2 regions of the Streptomyces sp. NPDC101776 genome follow, and region 2 is predicted to be linked to the other one. Evidence: riboswitches for the same ligand, from Rfam matches in the RefSeq annotation. Region 2 holds a riboswitch; the other holds the start of a gene.
What was found. Region 2 has a riboswitch for cyclic di-AMP ahead of ACIRRY_RS34470 (transglycosylase family protein). Riboswitches for the same ligand answer to the same signal wherever they lie in the genome.
Positions count from the first base shown of each region.

Region 1: it holds a riboswitch for cyclic di-AMP, as region 2 does, so the genes downstream of both, ACIRRY_RS15205 (M23 family metallopeptidase) here and ACIRRY_RS34470 (transglycosylase family protein) in region 2, are expected to answer to the same signal.

Region 1 covers NZ_JBIWMV010000004.1:18,126-24,826, forward strand. The annotation lists gene lhgO (L-2-hydroxyglutarate oxidase) at 1-230, shown strand, start outside; gene trmB (tRNA (guanosine(46)-N7)-methyltransferase TrmB) at 356-1,162, shown strand; gene ACIRRY_RS15195 (PrsW family intramembrane metalloprotease) at 1,212-2,519, shown strand; gene ACIRRY_RS15200 (aldo/keto reductase) at 2,533-3,477, opposite strand; gene ACIRRY_RS15205 (M23 family metallopeptidase) at 3,525-4,532, opposite strand; cyclic di-AMP (ydaO/yuaA leader) riboswitch at 4,544-4,700, opposite strand; gene ACIRRY_RS15210 (PP2C family protein-serine/threonine phosphatase) at 4,934-6,082, opposite strand; tRNA gene ACIRRY_RS15215 (tRNA-Met) at 6,236-6,309, opposite strand; gene ACIRRY_RS15220 (alginate lyase family protein) at 6,362-6,701, opposite strand, start outside.
Region 2 covers NZ_JBIWMV010000014.1:183,554-190,254, reverse strand. The annotation lists gene ACIRRY_RS34495 (serine protein kinase RIO) at 1-264, shown strand, start outside; gene ACIRRY_RS34490 (exopolyphosphatase) at 563-1,516, opposite strand; gene ACIRRY_RS34485 (DUF501 domain-containing protein) at 1,513-2,151, opposite strand; gene ACIRRY_RS34480 (septum formation initiator family protein) at 2,187-2,663, opposite strand; gene eno (phosphopyruvate hydratase) at 2,771-4,057, opposite strand; gene ACIRRY_RS34470 (transglycosylase family protein) at 4,350-5,054, opposite strand; cyclic di-AMP (ydaO/yuaA leader) riboswitch at 5,064-5,236, opposite strand; gene ACIRRY_RS34465 (transglycosylase family protein) at 5,430-6,413, opposite strand; gene ACIRRY_RS34460 (cytochrome P450) at 6,615-6,701, opposite strand, start outside.

The sequences.
Region 1 (6,701 bases), on a different contig from region 2:
TCACGCCGTCGGCAGCCGGTGTACGCGCCCAGGCGGTCCTCCGGGACGGCACCCTGGTCGACGACTTCCTGATCAAGGAGGGCCCACGGACGGTCCACGTCCTCAACGCCCCGAGCCCAGCGGCAACAGCCTCCCTCCCGATCGGCAGAGAGGTGGCCAGACGGGCACTGGCTGTACTTGGCGAGGAGAAACGCCTCCCACTCAAAACTCCGGGCACCGCAACCCCCTAGGGGCGCGGGGCTGTGACATTTGCGGCTCCGCCGCGCGGGCGCGACCAGCCCCAACGCACCTGCACCCGCAAGACAACACAAGCCACGCGGACGACCAGGCGCACGCCCCGTAAAATCACCGCATTGTGTCTGACTCCCCCAACACCCCCGCCGCCCCCACCGAGCCCGCACAGCGAACCCGACCCAAGGGCGAACCCCGTTTCCCCGACGGGCCCCGCCCCGACCCCGCCGGCTCCCACTTCGAACGCCGAATCCGCAGCTTCCAGCCCCGCAGGAGCCGCGTCACGGCAGGCCAGGCCGACGCCCTGGAACGCCTGTGGCCCACGTGGGGACTCGACATCGACGGTCAACGCACCCTCGACCTCACCGAGCTGTTCGGGAACGACAACCCCGTCGTGCTGGAGATCGGCTTCGGCATGGGCGAGGCCACCGCGCAGATGGCGGCGGCCGCCCCCGCGACGAACATCCTCGCCGCCGACGTGCACACCCCGGGCCAGGGCAACCTCCTCGGCCTCGCCGAACACCACGGCCTGTCCAACATCCGCGTCGCCAACGGGGACGCCATCATCCTGCTCCGCGAGATGCTCACCCCGGACGCGCTCGACGGGCTGCGCGTCTACTTCCCGGACCCCTGGCCCAAGAAGCGGCACCACAAGCGGCGGCTGATCCAGGAGGAGTTCCTCTCCCTCACCGCGACCCGGCTCAAGCCGGGGGCCACCGTGCACTGCGCGACCGACTGGGAGCCGTACGCGGAGCAGATGCTCGAAGTCCTCGGCGCGCACCCGGACTTCGAGAACAGCCAACCCGACGGCGGTTTTGCGCCCCGTCCGGACTTCCGGCCGCTGACCCGTTTCGAGGGCCAGGGACTGGACAAGGGACATGTCGTGAACGATCTGCTGTTCCGTCGCGTACCCCACGACGACCAGCGCTGACGCCAGGCTCCATCGCGGGCCGTGCCCTTACCTCGTTAGGGTCGATGCCGTGGCCACGTTTTCGCCGTACCCCCCGCACCCCGGCCACCTCGCCGGTGGTGTGCCCGGGCACGGGCGGCGCGAGCGCTGGTGGCGGCGGAACTGGGTCCGGCACGGCGCGCTGATCACCCTGCTCACGCTCTCCGGTCTGGTCATCCTCGCGCTCGTGCGCCAACAGACCGGCACGGAAGGCTTCTTGGTGGGCCTCGGGCTCGCCGTACTGCCCGTGCCGCTGCTCGTCGCCGCGTTCCGCTGGCTGGACCGCGTCGACCCCGGCCCCTGGCGCAACCTGCTCTTCTCCTTCGCGTGGGGCGCCTGCGCCGCCGCGCTGATCGCGATCGTCGCCAACAGTTTCGCGACCCGATGGATAGCGACCACGACCGCCGACCCGACCAGCGCGGACACTCTCGGCGCGACCGTCATAGCCCCGATCGTCGAGGAATCGGCGAAGGCGGCAGCCGTGCTGCTCGTCTTTCTCTTCCGCAGACGGGACTTCACCGGGATCGTCGACGGAGTGGTGATAGCCGGGGTCACCGCCACCGGCTTCGCGTTCACCGAGAACATCCTCTACCTCGGCACCGCCTTCGGCACCGACCAGCTCACCGGCGACCGCGGCTTCGCCTCCGTCACCGCGGCGACCTTCTTCGTGCGCATCGTCATGTCCCCCTTCGCGCACCCCCTGTTCACCGTCCTCACCGGCATCGGCTTCGGCATCGCCGCGCTCTCCCCGGACCGCCACCACGTCCGGCGCGTCCTGGTCCCCCTGACCGGCCTGCTCCTCGCGATGGGCATGCACGCGATGTGGAACGGCTCCTCGACCTTCGGCCAGTACGGCTTCTTCGAGGTCTACGGCGTCTTCATGGTCCCCTCGTTCGGTCTGCTGACCTGGCTGGCGGTCTGGACCCGGCAGCGCGAACTGCGCACCGTACGCGAGGAGTTGCCCGTCTATGTCTACGCGGGCTGGCTGACCCCGGCCGAACCGTTCGTGCTCGGCTCGATGAAGGCACGGCGGCTGGCCCGCGAGTACGCCCGCCACCGCCTCGGCCGCCCGGCGGGCCGCTCGGTGGCCCAGTACGAGGCGTACGCGACCACCCTGGCGGTCCTGCGGCACCGGGCCGCGCGAGGCCGCACCGGCGCCGAATTCGTCGTACGGGAAAGGGAGTTGCTGCACGAGCTGTGGCTGCGCCGGGAGGTGGCGCGGCCGGCGCTGGACTACGCGGCGCGGCGGACGGCGCCTCCGGTGCCGGTGGTGGTGCCGCCGTGGCCGCCGGTGTACGGGTCGTACGGGACTTCCCTGTACAACCCGTACCGGTCCTGACGGCCCTCAGGTCTCAGGCAGAGGCGTCCGTCAGCTTCGCGATCTCCGCGTCCGTCAGCTCCAGTTCGGCCACGCCCAGCAGCGCGGGGAGCTGGTCGACCGTGCGGGCGGAGGCGATCGGGGCCGCGACCGTGGGCTGGGCGGCGAGCCAGGCGAGGGCGACCGTCGCCACGGGCGCCTCGTGGGCCTGGGCGACCTCGTCCAGGGCGCTCAACACCCGCCGGCCGCGCTCCGATTCGAGGTACTGCGCCGCGCGACCCGCCCGCGGGCTGTCCACGGTCGTACCGGGGCGGTACTTGCCGGTGAGGAAGCCGGCCGCCAGCGAGAAGTACGGCAGGGCGGAGAGGCCGCCGCGTTCGGCGACGTCCCGCAGCTCGCCCTCGTAGGTGTCGCGGGAGACCAGGTTGTAGTGGGGCTGGATCGCGACATAGCGCGCCAAGCCCTCGCGGTCGGAGAAGTCGAGGGACGCCTGAAGGCGCTCCGGGGAGATGTTGGAGGCGGCGATGTGCCGCACCTTGCCCGCCTTCACCAGCTCGTCGAGCGCGCCGACGATCTCCTCGACCGGCACCTCGACCTGGTCGAAGTGCGGGTAGTAGAGGTCGATGTAGTCGGTGCCCAGGCGGCTCAGCGAGGCGTCGGCCGCGGCCTTGATGTTGACGGCGGACAGGCCCGGGTACTCGGGGTGCTGGCTGACCTTGGTGGCGATGACGACGTCGGAGCGGTTGCCGCGGGCCTTGACCCACTTGCCGATGACGGTCTCGGACTCACCGCCCTTGTTGCCCTCGACCCACGCCGTGTACGAGTCGGCGGTGTCGACGAAGTTGCCGCCCGCGGCGGTGTAGGCGTCCAGCACGGCGAAGGAGGTCGCCTCGTCGGCGGTCCAGCCGAAGACGTTGCCGCCGAGGTTCAGCGGGAAGATCTCCAGATCGGAACGGCCCAGCTTGCGAAGAGAAGTCATGCTCTACGACAACAGCCGGGCCGGAACCGGATATTCCAACAGCCGGGTCAGGGGTTGAGGCCCTTGCTGCGCAGCCAGGGCGCCGGGTCGCTCGCGGTGGCCGCGCCGTTGATGTGGACCTCCAGGTGGAGGTGCGGCCCGGTCACGTTGCCGGTGGCGCCCACGCGGCCGATGACGTCGCCGGTGGCGACCTTCTGCCCGACGCTGACGTTGATCGAGGACTGGTGGCAGAACCACAGCTCGGTGCCGTCGTCGAGGGTGAGGATCGTGCGGTAGCCGTAGGAACCGGCCCAGCCCGCCTCGGTGACCGTGCCGCTGTGGATGGCCTTGATCAGCGTGCCGGTGGGCGCGGCGAAGTCGAGTCCGGTGTGGTAGCCGGAGGACCACATCGAGCCGGCCTGGCCGAAGGTGCCGGTGATCGTGTACGAGACGACCGGAAGCGTGTACTGCTTCGCCAGCGCGGCGAGCTTCACGGCCTCGGCCTTCTTCTTGGCGGCGGCCTCCGCGGCCTTCTTCGCGTCGGCGGCCTTCTTCGCGGCGTCCTTCTCGGCCTTGGCGGCAGCCGCGTCGACCTGCTTGGCGACGGCGGCCTCGGCGGCGGCCTTCGACTTGCCGTCGACCTGGAGCTGCTGGAGCTCGGCCTGCTCCATGATCCGGTTGCGCAGCAGCTCACCCGCGTCCGGGGCGCCCTTGGCGGCCTCGGTGGTGGTCACGCCGACGCTGCTGAGCGCGGTCGCGGAGCCCTTGGGGGTGCTGGAGGAGTCGTCCAGCAGATGGCCCACGGAGGGCAGGTCCGGAATGGAGATGGAGACCGGCGGCTTGCCGGTGTTGGCGCTGGCCATACCGCCGGCGCTGACGGCGGCTATGACACCGACGCCCAGGACGGTGGAGCTGCGGGCGAATCCTCCGCCACCACGCTGCTTGGCGACACGGTGCTTGCCGCGGTTGGGAAGGACGGACTCCGCGCTGGGATTCCACTCCTCCCAGGGGCCCTCGTCGGGGCGGTAACCGCCGTAGACGACAGGGGCTTCAGGGGCAGCCTGGTTGGACGCCACGTGGGCGTGCTCCTTTCCTTCCTTCTCGCCTACCGGGTTAGCTGACGGGTTCGGAGCAGGAAGGTCTCCTACGCGCGTCAACCTGCCGTGTTGCCACGGCTGTCGACGAGCGATTCACCCCAAGGGATGGTTCCCCGGTTCCCTTGCGGGATTCGGCGCGTGCGCGCGGAGCTGTCTCTTGTGACGGCTGGGACGACCGCGCTGCGTTATCGAACGTTAATAGACACAGGCATCCCTTTCCAAGCCGTTCCGCTTGATCATTAACCTTTCCTTGCTGGACGAACGGCCCACCACCGGCGAAAAACGGGCGAGTTGGCCAAGTCTCAGAATTCCCACAGGTATTGACGGGATGTCAGTTGTTATGCGGAGGGCGGTCGGCCGATCACCACCCGTGACAACGGTCATGGATGGCGTACGGCGATCATCGCCATGTCGTCCGTCATCCAGCCCCCGGAGTAGCGGCGCACCTCCTTGGCGAGGATGTCGAGCAGCGCCTCGGGGCTGCGGAAGGTCCGGCCGGCCAGCCGCTCGCCGGGGTCGTAGAAGACACCGCGGGCGTCGCGCGCCTCGGACAGCCCGTCGGTGTACACCAGCAGCGTGGCCCCGCCCGGGAACGCGAACTCCTCGGCGCGGTCCGGCCAGACCCCCAACTCGCCCATTCCCAGGGGCAGTGCGGGCTCCTTGACGAGCAACGTGCCCACGGTGCCGTCCTCGTGCAGGAGCAGCGGCGGCGGGTGCCCGCGGTCGACGATCCGTACGACGCCGTCGCCGTGCGGGAGTTCGGCGAGGACGGCCGTGGTGAACCCCTCGAACGCGTCGAGCCCGTCCCGCCGGGTGCCCTCGCGCGTCAGCGCCCGCTCCAGCCGCTCGGCGACCGCCTCCAGGGTGGCCTCCTGCTCGGCGGCCTCCCGGAACGCACCGATCACCACGGCCACGGCGGCGACCGCGCCCATGCCCTTGCCGCGCACGTCGCCGACGACCAGCCGCACGCCGTGCGGGGTGTCCTGCACCGCGTACAGGTCGCCGCCGATGAACGCGCCCTCCTGCGCCGCCTCGTATCGTGCCGCGATCGCGAACCCGCCGATCCGCTCGGCCGGTTCGGGCAGTACGGCCCGCTGGGCGGCCTCGGCGATCTCGCGCGCGGAGGCGAGCTGTTCGCTGCTGCGGCGGACCAGGAGGTTGATCAGGACCGCGAGGACGGCGACCGTCGCCACAGTGGCCGCCTCGGTGACCGCGTCCATGTGGAAGACGATGCCGAGCCTGAGGTGGACCACGAGACCGACGAGGAAGGCGGCCAGGCCGGTGAGCACGGTGCCGCGCCGCGAGTAGAGCGGGGCGGCGACGAGCGGGGCGGCGGTGAAGAACGGGGCCGCCGTGAAGTTCTGCGGGGTGAAGTAGTCGTAGCAGGCGCCGACGACCAGCAGCAGCGGGGGCAGGCGGCGGACGAAGGCGAGGGTGCGGGGGTTCGGGATCCGGCGTCCCTCGTCGAGGACGGGACCGAGGCCCGGGTCGGGCACGGGATCGCCGAGGAGGCGCCCACCGGCTCGCACGTACGGACCCTCCTCCACGCGTCCAGTTTTTCCCGGTGGCGGGAGGGCGGCGAGCGGGGCGGGCCAATCGGGGCGGGAGAAACACCAGGGAGGACAGCGGGCAGAAACACCAAGGGCCGGAATCCATTTCTGGATTCCGGCCCTTGGCCTTAGTAGCGGGGACAGGATTTGAACCTGCGACCTCTGGGTTATGAGCCCAGCGAGCTACCGAGCTGCTCCACCCCGCGCCGTTGTGATTGCAACTATACGCCATCCGCGGGGTCCGAAGTCACACGGGTTTCAGTCGGCGGTGTTCCCGGCGTGCGTGAGGGTCTCCCAGGAGACGAAGAGGTCGTCGCTGCCGGCCGGCCTGCTCTGCTCGGCGAGCTTGTGCGCGGCGGGCACCTTCTCGCCGAGCCGGCCCTCCAGGTGGTTGAGGGCGACCTCCAGGTCGGGCCCCATGTTCCGGTCGACCTTGCCGCCGCACAGCCAGGCGGGCGCGGGCTCGCCGAGCTGGTAGCGGGCGTGCAGGTCGAGGGCCGCCTTGAGCCGGTCCTTGACCCCGTCGTAGAGGTCGACGCCCTGGTGCCAGGCGGTCTCGGCGATGTGGGCGGAGGCCGCGAGCGAGTAGCCGACGTGC
Region 2 (6,701 bases):
TACTTCCAGCAGCTCACCGACGCGCTCGCGACGATGGTGCAGAACGGCCTCGTGCACGGCGACCTCTCGGCGTACAACATCCTCGCCGCGGGCGAACGCCTGGTCGTCATCGACCTGCCGCAGATCGTCGACCTGGTCGGCAACCTCAACGGGATGACCTTCCTCCAGCGCGACTGCGCCAACATCTGCGGCTGGTTCCGCTCCCGGGGCCTCGACGTCGACGAGCACGCACTGTTCGCGGAACTGATGGCACACGCCTTCTGAACGGGACCGGCGACCGGTCGACCTGCGTGAGGGGGAGGGGCACGGTTCTCCGCGTCCCTCCCGGTCGGGTCACCGGTGTCCAGGGCGGTCCGCCGCCGCGTGCGCCGATGGCGGGGCTGAGTACGAGGGGCCCCATGGCGGTCAAGGCGACCAGGCATCCGTCCGGTACGTCGGGGTCGGCGATGCCGTACGAGGAGCGAAAGGAACTCCGGTTCAGTCCGGTCGCCCGGCAAAGCACGTGACCGGCGACACCGGGCCCCGTGCCCCCCCCGGTCGTGTCGACCCTCGCCCTGCCCTCCTACCCCTCCGCCGCCTTGAAGGCGATCCCGTCCAGAATGTCGTGTTCGCTCACGACGACCTCCGTCGCCCCGACCCGCTCCATGATCGAGCGGAGTACGAGGGCGCCCGCGCCGATGACGTCGACGCGGCCCGGGTGCATGGAGGGGATCGCGGCGCGTTCGGCGTGGGTGGAGTGAAGGAGGGAGTCGGTGATCTCGCGGACCCGGTCGTAGGGGACACGGGAGTGGTGGATGGCCTCCGTGTCGTACTCGGGGAGGTTCTGGGCGATCGCGGAGATCGTGGTGACCGAGCCGGCCAGGCCCACCAGGGTGCGGGCCTCGCGGAGCGGGACCGTCTGTTCGGCGAGGTCGAGGGCGGCCTCGATGTCGGCGCGCATGGCCGCGATCTGGTCCGGGGTGGGCGGGTCGGTGACCTTGCCGTCCTGGACGAGGTGCCGCTCGGTCATGCGGACGCAGCCGATGTCCACGGAACGGGCGGCGCGGACCTGGTCGTCGCCGACGACGAACTCCGTCGAGCCGCCGCCGATGTCCACGACCAGGTAGGGCTTCGCGAAGGCGAGGTCGTCTCGGCCCGTGAGTTCCTTTGTCGCGCCGGTGAAGGAGAGTTCCGCCTCCTCGTCGCCGGTGATCACCTCCGGCTCGACGCCCAGGATGTCCAGGACACCGCGGACGAAGTCCTCGCGGTTCGAGGCGTCGCGGGAGGCGGACGTGGCGACGAAGCGGAGGCGTTCGGCGCCGAGTTCCTTGATGATCGCCGCGTAGTCGCGGCAGGCCGCGAAGGTGCGCTCCAGTGCTTCGGGGGCCAGCCGGCCGGTCCTGTCCACGCCCTGGCCGAGCCGGACGATCGTCATCCGCCGGTCCAGGTCGACGAGTTCACCGGTCGCAGGGGTGACGTCGGCGACGAGGAGGCGGATCGAGTTCGTACCGCAGTCGATGGCGGCGACCCGGGTCACTGGTCGTCCCCCTTCGACTCGGAGGGCTCCTCGACGGGCTTCTCGACCGGCTTGAACGAGAAGTAGCCGTTGCCGTCCTCGGACGTCACGGTCTCCCAGCCCTCGCCGGTCGGCGGCACCCCGGGCACGGACACGCACGGGCCCTTCGCCCACCACTCCGGCAGCATCGCGAGGGCCTCGTCGCCCAGCGGGTTGACTCCCGGGCCGGCGGCCAGCGAGTGGCCGACCAGTACGTGCAGGCACTTCACCCGGTCCGGCATGCCGCCCGCGCTCGGGAAGCCCTCCAGGACCTCGATGGCGTCCCGGCGGGCGATGTAGTCCTCGTGGGCGGCGCGGTACGCGGCGGCCAGTTCGGGGTCCGTCTCCAGACGGGCCGTCATCTCCTTCATCACGCCGTTCGCCTCCAACGTGCCGATCGCCGAGGCGGCGCGCGGGCACGTGAGGTAGTACGTCGTCGGGAAGGGCGTGCCGTCGGGGAGGCGGGGGGCCGTCTCCACCACGTCCGGCTGTCCGCACGGGCAACGGTGCGCGATCGCGCGCAACCCGCGCGGCGGGCGCCCGAGTTGCTGCTGGAAGGCCGCGACGTCGGCGTCGGTGGGCTCGGTGCGCGGGGTGGGCGGCGGGGGCGTTTGCATGCCTGTACGAAAGTCTCTCTGAAGTGTCTGTCGGTTCACCGGTCGGAGGCGTCGGACTTGTCGACGCCGTCCCACACGTTCGCGTACCAGGGGCGGTCGGCGGCGCCCAGTTCGGCGCGTGACTGCTTCGCCGCGTCCGGGTCGATCACGATGTAGCCCGTCTCCCCGGGCATCACATAGTGCAGCCGCTGCCGGATCTGCTGTTCCGCGTACGCGTCGTCCTGCCAGCGTGCCTTGAGGTCGCGGAGCTGCTCGACGCGCTGCCGGGCCTGGTCCTGCTGCCGCTCCAGGTCGGAGATCTCGGCGCGCTGGGAGACGTACTGCCTTATCGGGTACGCCAGCGCCACGATCAGCGAGCACAGCACCAGGGCGAGGAGGGCCGCCCGGCCGGTGAGCCGGGAGCGGCGGGCCTGCCGCTTGGTCTGGGAGCGGTAGACACGGGCCGCCGTCTGCTCGCCGAGCAGCTTGAGCCTGGTCGCGGTGGAGAACCGGTCCCGGTCCTTCACGGCCATGTCCCGCCTCCCCTTCACACGTGCGTACGTCCCCGTACACGGTACGGGACCGGGTGCGGGGACGTACGTACGACTGGCTAAGGATTGACCCGGTGGAACCCTGGGTCTCAGCCCTTGAAGCGCGGGAAGGCGCTGCGGCCCGCGTACTCCGCCGCGTCGTCGAGGATCTCCTCGATGCGCAGGAGCTGGTTGTACTTGGCGACGCGGTCCGAGCGGGCCGGGGCGCCGGTCTTGATCTGGCCGCAGTTCACCGCGACGGCGAGGTCGGCGATGGTGGTGTCCTCGGTCTCGCCGGAGCGGTGGGACATCATGCACTTGAAGCCGTTGCGCTGGGCCATCTCGACGGCGTCCAGGGTCTCGGTCAGCGAGCCGATCTGGTTCACCTTGACGAGCAGGGCGTTCGCGGTGCCCTCCTCGATGCCGCGGGCGAGGCGCTCGGGGTTGGTGACGAAGAGGTCGTCGCCGACGATCTGGACCTTGTCGCCGATGCGGTCGGTGATGACCTTCCAGCCGGCCCAGTCGTCCTCGTACAGCGGGTCCTCGATGGAGACGAGCGGGTAGGCCGCCACGAGCTCCTCGTAGTACTCGGTCATCTCGGCGGCCGAGCGGGACTTGCCCTCGAACTCGTACTTGCCGTCCTTGTAGAACTCGGACGCGGCGACGTCGAGCGCGAGCCCGATCTGCTCGCCGGGGATGTAACCGGCCTGCTTGATGGCCTCGATGATGAGGTCGAGGGCGGCGCGGTTGGACTCCAGGTTCGGGGCGAAGCCGCCCTCGTCGCCGAGGCCGGTGGACAGGCCCTTGGTCTTCAGCACCTTCTTGAGGGTGTGGTAGACCTCGGCGCCCCAGCGCAGCGCCTCGGAGAAGGACTCCGCGCCGATCGGGGCGATCATGAACTCCTGGATGTCCACGTTCGAGTCGGCGTGCGAGCCGCCGTTGAGGATGTTCATCATCGGAACGGGCAGCAGGTGCGCGTTCGGACCGCCGAGGTAGCGGAAGAGGGGCAGGTCGCTGGCCTCGGACGCGGCGTGCGCGACGGCGAGGGAGACGCCGAGGATGGCGTTGGCGCCGAGCGAGCCCTTGTTGTCGGTGGCGTCCAGGTCGAACATCGCCTGGTCGATCAGGCGCTGCTCGGTGGCGTCGTAGCCGACGAGCTCCGGGCCGATCTGCTCGATGACGGCGAGTACGGCCTTCTCGACACCCTTGCCGCCGTAGCGGTTGGGGTCGCCGTCACGCAGTTCGATGGCTTCGAAGGCGCCCGTGGAGGCGCCGGACGGAACGGCGGCACGACCCGTGCTGCCGTCGTCGAGGCCGACCTCGACCTCGACCGTGGGGTTGCCTCGGGAGTCCAGGATTTCCCGGGCTACGACGACGTCGATGGACGGCACGAGCATCTCCTTCTTGGGGTCTGACGCGGCTACGGCAACACCGCAGCGGCTCTGCGAGACGAGCCTAACCGGCTCGGGGCGATTGGCCATCCGGTCGGCCGCCTGATGGACAGAACCGAGAGTAAATTGTTTCCGAACGGAACAAAAAGGTTCCCTGAAGGGGACACAAAAAGCCCCGCTCCGGTGCGTACGGGGGAACACGCACCGGAGCGGGGAGCCCGTGGGGGACGGGGGTGACCCTCACGAGGTCTCCATGGTGCGGTCCACGGATGTGAGGGCGCTGTGGTTCAGCTGAGTGCTACTTAAGGTGGAGCTGCTGACCCGGGTAGATGAAGTCGGCGTCGTCGATGATGCTCTTGTTCAGCTTGAACAGCTGCTGCCAGCCGCCCTTCACCTTGTGCTTCTCGGCGATGGAGCTGAGGGTGTCGCCCTTGACGACCTTGTACTCGCCGTCACCCTTCTTGACCTTCGTGCCGGTCGGGGTGGTGACGGTCTTCTTGGCGGCCGGGCGCTCGGCGGAGCGGGAGGCGGTGGTGTCGGTGGTGGAGCGCTCGGTGGTGCTCTTGCTCGACGAGCTGCTGCTGTTCGAGGAGCTGGAGGAGCTGCTGCCGCCGGAGTAGGCGGCGCCCGACAGGCCGGTGCCGCAGGTGGGCCAGGCACCCTTGCCCTGGGCCGCGAGAACCTTCTCGGCCACGGCTATCTGCTGGGACTTGGAGGCCTGGTTCGCGGTGGAGGCGTAGGCGGTGCCGCCGTACGCGGCCCACGTCGAGGCGGAGAACTGCAGACCGCCGTAGTAGCCGTTGCCGGTATTGATGGACCAGTTGCCGCCGGACTCGCAGCTGGCGACCGTGTCCCACTCGGAGGCGGTGGCGGCGGAGGCGCTGCCGGTCGCCATGAGCGGGGCGGCGATGGCGACACCGGTCACGCCGGCGAGCGTGGCGACGCGGGTAGACCGCTGAAGAACTGTCGGACGGCGGTGCTTGCCCTTGCTGGAAAACAGCATGGAAGATCCCAATCCCCTCACCGACGCCTACGAGGTGAGCTGTCGGGTTCGGGCCGTGTGAGTTGCCCGGCCGCACACCTCTCGGTGCGCGACTTAACCCCAAGCCGGTTCCGGTGTCTCTCGACTCCCGGGCCCGGCACTTACCTTGGGTCCCCCGCTCCTGCCTACGGCGCTTGACGCGACGACTGTTCCCGGAGGCCGCTGGCAGGACTCGGCGTGTGCGGCAGCCGGGGCTCGTGGTGACGAGCGGCCTCGACCGTAGACAGGGAACCCACGGGATTTCAAAGACGATCAGGGCTTCTGAGACTCATCCCACACTTTCACCAAAGCGGACATTCAGCGCGAAGCGTGACGCGAACTCCCGCTGTTCTCTTGCTACTTTTCGTCCGCTTCCGTACCGACGTCCAAGGTCTGACCGGCGGCGATCTGGGTCGGATCGGCGCCTATCACCTTTTTGTTCTCGTCGTAGAGCGCGCGCCATCCGCCGTCGAAGCCAAGGGAGTTCGCGATCGACGCGAGGGAGTCGCCGGCGCGGACGGTGTACGTCTGCGCCGTCACGCTCTCCTCGGCACTCGCCCCGCGATGCTTGCCGCCACTCGCCTCACTCGCGTCACTCGTGGAATCGTCGAGCGCACCGGTGTCGACGAGGCTCGACTTGCCCACCGCCTGGGCCGAGTTGTCCGATTCGTCGAGTTTTGGAGAGGTGGCGACCGAGCTGTTGCCGGTCGAAGGAGTGGTGGACTTGTCGGACTTGGCGGGGTTGTCCGTCGCGGTGGGCGAGGGACTGCTCGACGAGTCATCACCGGAGCCGGCGGACGAATCGGATGAATCAGATGAAGTCGAGTCCGTGGTGCCGGAGTCGGACAACCCGGAGGAAGCCGACGAGTCCGACGAACCCGAGCCGGATCCGGAGTCGGAGGGGTCCGTCGCGCCGGCCGACGGCGAGTCGCTCGCGAGGCCGGTGTCGACGTTCGTCGAACCCGAGTCCGTGGTGAGGCCGGCGATCAGCGCACAGGTGGTCCAGGCGGAGGTGCCCTTGTCGTCGAGGACCTTCTCGGCGACGGCTATCTGCTGGGAGCGGCTGGCCAGGTCGGCGCTCGGGGCGTAGTCGAGGCCGCCGTACTTGTCCCACTCGTCCTGGGACATCTGGAGCCCGCCGTAATAGCCGTTGCCGTCGTTCTCGCTCCAGGAGCCGCCGCTCTCGCACTCGGCGACCTTGTCCCAGGTGGTGCCGTCGGCCGCGTTCGCGGCGGCGGCGCCGAGGAGTGGAATGGCGATGGCGGAGCCGGTCACCCCGGCCGCGACGAGGAGAGCCGGAGCCTGACGGGGGCGACGGTGACGACCGTTCCCGGAGAGCATGCGGAGGCCTTTCGCGTGACGGCGGGGGGATCGCGCGACGGGTGGTGCGGGGCGCCGCGCTGGTACGTGAACGTAGCCGCAGTCGATCACTTGTCACAAGTTAATGCCACGCAGATCACGTGAAGATCACAGAGTTGAAGAACTGTCATGTTTGGGTTTACGTGGCGAGATGACCCGTTGGGTCCTGATCTGGGGCTGGTTCTAGGGAGTTGGAGTGGCCGCTCGGGGGGTGAACTCCACGGGCAGGGTGCGCAGTCCGCGCATGATGAGGCCACCGCGCCAGCGCAA